DNA from 2 places in the Massilia sp. 2TAF26 genome. Region 2 is predicted to be linked to the other one. Evidence: riboswitches for the same ligand, from Rfam matches in the RefSeq annotation. Region 2 holds a riboswitch; the other holds the start of a gene.
The links. Region 2 has a riboswitch for thiamine pyrophosphate ahead of AB4Z32_RS20645 (TonB-dependent siderophore receptor). Riboswitches for the same ligand answer to the same signal wherever they lie in the genome.
Positions count from the first base shown of each region.

Region 1: another riboswitch for thiamine pyrophosphate. It lies ahead of thiC (phosphomethylpyrimidine synthase ThiC); the one in region 2 lies ahead of AB4Z32_RS20645 (TonB-dependent siderophore receptor).

Region 1 covers NZ_JBFRFV010000004.1:80,825-83,273, reverse strand. Annotated here, with positions in the region: gene AB4Z32_RS05545 (DUF6159 family protein) at 1-423, opposite strand, end outside; gene AB4Z32_RS05540 (hypothetical protein) at 443-973, opposite strand; TPP riboswitch at 1,107-1,207, shown strand; gene thiC (phosphomethylpyrimidine synthase ThiC) at 1,278-2,449, shown strand, end outside.
Region 2 covers NZ_JBFRFV010000023.1:51,255-53,703, reverse strand. Annotated here, with positions in the region: gene AB4Z32_RS20645 (TonB-dependent siderophore receptor) at 1-1,084, opposite strand, end outside; TPP riboswitch at 1,140-1,242, opposite strand; gene AB4Z32_RS20640 (hypothetical protein) at 1,302-1,601, opposite strand; gene AB4Z32_RS20635 (iron-containing alcohol dehydrogenase) at 1,696-2,449, opposite strand, start outside.

The DNA.
Region 1 (2,449 bases), on a different contig from region 2:
GGCGATGAGGCGGCCGATGAAGCCGACCCGCTCCTGGATGGCGCGCAGGATCACGCCGATGGTGGCGGAAATGACCGCATAGCCGAAGATCGTGCCGATGCGGCTGTTGGCGATGCGCAGGCCGTCGCCCAGGGTCGGGCTGCCGCCTTCGAGCCGCATCACGACCGCGCCCACCAGCGCCGTGTTGAAGTAGAAGATGACGAAGTACTGGACCACGTAGAACAGGAAGGCCGTCGAATACAGGCCGCCCTGCTTGACGCCGTCGATCGAGTCCAGGCCGAGCAGCGGCAGCGCGAAGGCGAGCAGCACCAGGAACAGGGCGAGGCCGGAAATGATGGGGAACAGCATCAGGTGCTTGTCCTGCCTGAGCACCTGGGCGCTGGCGCCGACGAGGCGGAAACTGCGGCTGAGACGGTCGAACATGGTTTTTCTCCTCGGTGAGTTAGCGGGCGGGGTAGTCGCGCCACGGGGCCAGCTTCTGCGTTACAAAGGCCAGCCATCGGTCGTCGGGATTCGGCCTGCCGCCGGCCATCTCGATCTTCTCGAAGCTGCGCCAGGTCGGCTGCAGCCCGAGAAACACGAGATAGGTGTTGCCTACCACGAAACCAGGGCGCAGGACGCAGTCGGAGCCGTTGATGGTGCGGCCTCCGCCACGCTTCCAGAACGCGGGGTCCCAGTGGTTGTTGAAACTGCTGTCCTTGTTGTTGAAGCCTTCGGGGCCGCCGATCACGGTGAATACCTGCCGGCCCGTCCCCCTCAGCTGCTCCAGCGTCTGGAAGCGGTATTCGACCAGGTAATCGCCCAGTGGCGTGGCGCCGATCGCCTGCGCGACAGCCACATCCCCCGCCATCAGGACTTGCTCGTCGGGTGTGACGATCTGTCCGGCCGGCGGTACACGGCATGCCTCGGATGCCGCCGCGTGCAGGGCCAGCAGCGTGAACGCAAGGCTGCGAATGGTCGTCATCTTTTTCATCGTGCGAAGCTTAGCAGGACGGATGGCGCAGATATGCGCGCATTCTCACGGGCGATACGCACGTTCGATGCGACCACATTGCCATTGTCCCAAAACCCACGTACACTCCGCCCGTCGCCTTTTCATGAGGCGGCAACAACGCTAGGGGTCCTGCGCCATCAACCGCGCGGGTGAGAAATACCCTCCGAACCTGATCTGGATAATGCCAGCGAAGGGAAGCTACAGAGTCCGCGTACGCCCTCGTGCTACGTTTCTTTGCACTCCTCCGCTGGATCGCCGATCTTCAGTGATACAAGGAGTGCACTTGAACGCCGATCCGAAATTCCTGTCCGCCAGCGCCACGGTCGATGCCGCGGCCGTGACGCCTCTTCCCAACTCGCACAAGGTCTACGTGGCCGGCTCGCGCCCCGACATCCGGGTGCCGATGCGCGAGATCCACCAGTCGCCTACACCGGCATCCTTTGGCGCGGAGCCGAATCCGCCGGTCTGGGTCTACGACACCTCAGGGCCCTACACCGACCCCGAGGCGCGCATCGACATCCGCTCCGGCCTGCCCTGCCCGCGCTCCGGATGGATCCGCGAGCGTGGCGACACCGTCGAACTGGCCGGTCCCAGCTCGCGCTATGGCCAGGAGCGCCTGCGCGATCCGAAGCTGGCCGAACTGCGCTTCGACCTGCAGCGCAAACCGCGCCGCTCGGCCGGCGGCCGCAACGTCACCCAGATGCACTATGCGCGCAAGGGGATCGTCACGCCGGAGATGGAATTCGCCGCCATCCGCGAGAACCTGCGGCGCCAGGAATACCTGCGCAGCCTCGAAGCCGCCGGTCCGACCGGGAAGAAAATGGCCGCCCTGCTGGGGCGCCAGCATCCGGGCCAGTCCTTCGGCGCTTCCATTCCCGCCGTGATCACGCCCGAATTCGTGCGCGACGAGATCGCCCGCGGGCGCGCCATCCTGCCGGCCAATATCAACCACCCGGAATCCGAGCCGATGATCATCGGCCGCAACTTCCTCGTGAAGATCAATGCGAATATCGGCAACTCCGCCGTCACCTCTTCCATCGGCGAGGAAGTCGAGAAGATGACCTGGGCGATCCGCTGGGGCGGCGACACGGTGATGGACCTCTCGACCGGCAAGCACATCCACGAGACGCGCGAATGGATCATCCGCAACAGCCCGGTCCCGATCGGCACCGTGCCGCTCTACCAGGCGCTGGAAAAGGTGAACGGCAAGGCCGAGGAACTCACCTGGGAAATCTACCGCGACACCCTGATCGAACAGGCCGAGCAAGGCGTCGACTACTTCACCATCCACGCCGGCGTGCGCCTGCCCTTCATTCCGATGACGGCGGACCGGCTGACCGGCATCGTCTCGCGCGGCGGCTCGATCATGGCCAAGTGGTGCCTGGCCCACCACAAGGAATCCTTCCTCTACACCCGCTTCGAAGAGATCTGCGAGATCATGAAGGCCTACGACGT
Region 2 (2,449 bases):
CCTGCAGCATCGCCTGCAGGCCCCACGGCGTCTTGCGCTCGCCCTCGCTCTGGTAGTCGTAGACGTCGTAGTCGCCGTTCGAGCAGAAGCCCGGATAGTAGCCCGCGCCCTCGTTGCTGCAGCCGTAGGGGAAGGCGGTGTAGTCGTTACGCTTGAACCAGTGCTTGTTGGCGGCAACCAGCGCTTTCCAGCCGTCCGCCAGCTTGTACTCGAAGCGCAGGCCGAGGTTGGTGTCGCGGGTATCGACCGGACGGGCCCAGGGCTGGTCATTGAGCAGCAGCCTGGCGGAGACGCCGGACGGCAGCACCTCGTTGCGGATCAGCTGATAGCCGGGTGCGGTGAGCTGGGCCTTGTGCTGGTAGTCGAAGTCGACCTGGAACAGGGCGTCCGGGCTGATCTGCCAGTCGAAGGCGCCGGACACGAACTGGCGGTCGCCGTTGGCGCCGCGCACATAGGAATGCAGGTCGGCGGCGGCGGCATTGATGCGGTAGCCGAAGCGGCGGTCGTCGAAGCGGCCGCCCAGGTCGACCGTGCCGTACAGGGTGCCGCGCTCGCTCACTTCGACGGTGGCGGAGCGCAGCGGGGTATTGGTCGGGCGCTTGGTCACGTAGTTGACGATGCCGCCCGGGGTGGCGATGCCGGCGGTGAGGCCGGCCAGGCCCTTCAGCACCTCGATGCGTTCCTTGTTCTCCAGCGGGATCTGGGTGTCGCCCGGAATCGCGAAGCCATCCTTGCGGTAGCTGTAGTTGTTGTCGAGGGCGAAGCCGCGGATCGAGAACTGTTCGGCATAGCCGACCGCGTTGTAGGCGTCGCTGACCGAGGCGTCGTAGCGCATCGCCTCGGTGGCATTACGGATCGACAGGTCCTGCATCCGGGTGCGGTCGATCGCGCTGATCGAGGCCGGGGTTTCCCACAGCGAGGATTCGGAGAAGCCGCCGACGGCGGCGCGTTCCAGTCCGGCGCGGGCGCCGGTCACGACCACTTCGGCGATCGGCTGGCCGTTCTGTTCCTGCGCATGGACGTTGAGGGAGAAGGCTTGCGCGATGGCGCAGGCGAGGATCGGGTACTTCAGTTGTGGTTTCATTGTTTGCTCGTCTTCGCGCCGGCTCGGGGAAGGGCAAACTGGAGTGGGCGCCGTTCGGCACCGCGTTGCGCTTTCCTTCGCTGGCATTATCCAGATCAGGTACGAAGGGTATCTCTCACCCGGAAGCAGATCGGCTTCCAGGACCCCTAGCGAAGGCGCGAGTGTAGCACGGATGCGGGCGAGCGTGGCGAGTCTGGCAATGCTCGCCGGATGGCGCTCAGCTTCTTTGCGTTATGTAGGCTTCGCGCAACGGCCGCCAGCCCAGGCGGGCTTCGATGAGGCGGCGGTAGGGCGTGTCGATGTGGGCGGGTGTGCGGCGGATGTAGTCCTCGGCCTTGGCGCGCTCGTCGCCGCGCAGACTGCCGAGCCAGGCGACGGCTTCCCCGGCCGTCGGCGCACGGCCGCTGGCGCCGTCGAATTTGGCGGGCAGGGCGGTCCAGACCACGGCGTCGATGCGCTTGCCGCGCATCCATCCGGTGATACGCGGGGAGTCCCAGGCGATGCAGGCGATGTTCATGAGCAATTGAACTTTGGCGATATCGAGTGCCAGTCTGGCTTGCCAGAACAAAGCGGGGTGCACGGCTGTCCGCGCACCCCACCGTGCGTCTACATCAGGTGCAGCGCTCGAGAACATTGCGGCTCACGTTCAGCGTGACCTCGCCGCTTTCGCCCAGGTTCGTCATGCCGTGCGCTTCCAGGGCGGCGACGACGGCCGGCACGACATCCTTGCCGAGGCCATAGTCGGCAAAGCGGGTACCCACGCCGACTGCGCGGAAGAAGTCCTCGGTGCGGGCAATGGCCGCCTCGATGCGCGCATCTTCGTCGCCGTCACGCAGGCCCCATACGCGCGCCGCGTACTGCAGCAGCTTTGCCCGCTTGGCATCGCGGCGTTCGCGCAGCATGGCCGGCAGTACCAGCGCCAGGGTCTGTGCATGGTCCAGGCCGTACAGCGCGGTCAGTTCGTGGCCGATCATGTGGGTGGACCAGTCCTGCGGCACGCCGGCGCCGATCAGGCCGTTCAGGGCCAGGGTCGCGGTCCACATCAGGTTGGCGCGCACCGCGTAGTTGTCGGGCTCGGCCAGCGCGCGCGGACCTTCTTCCACCAGGGTCTGCAGCAGACCCTCGGCAAAGCGGTCCTGCACCTTGGCATCGGCCGGCACCGTCATGTACTGCTCCATGATGTGGACGAAGGCGTCGACGATGCCGTTGCCGACCTGGCGTGCCGGCAGGGTATAGGTGCGGGTCGGGTCGAGGATGGCGAACTGCGGGAACACCAGGCGCGACATGAAGGCGAATTTTTCCTGCGTGGCTTGTTTGGTGATCACGCTGCCGGAGTTCATCTCGGAGCCGGTGGCCGGCAGGGTC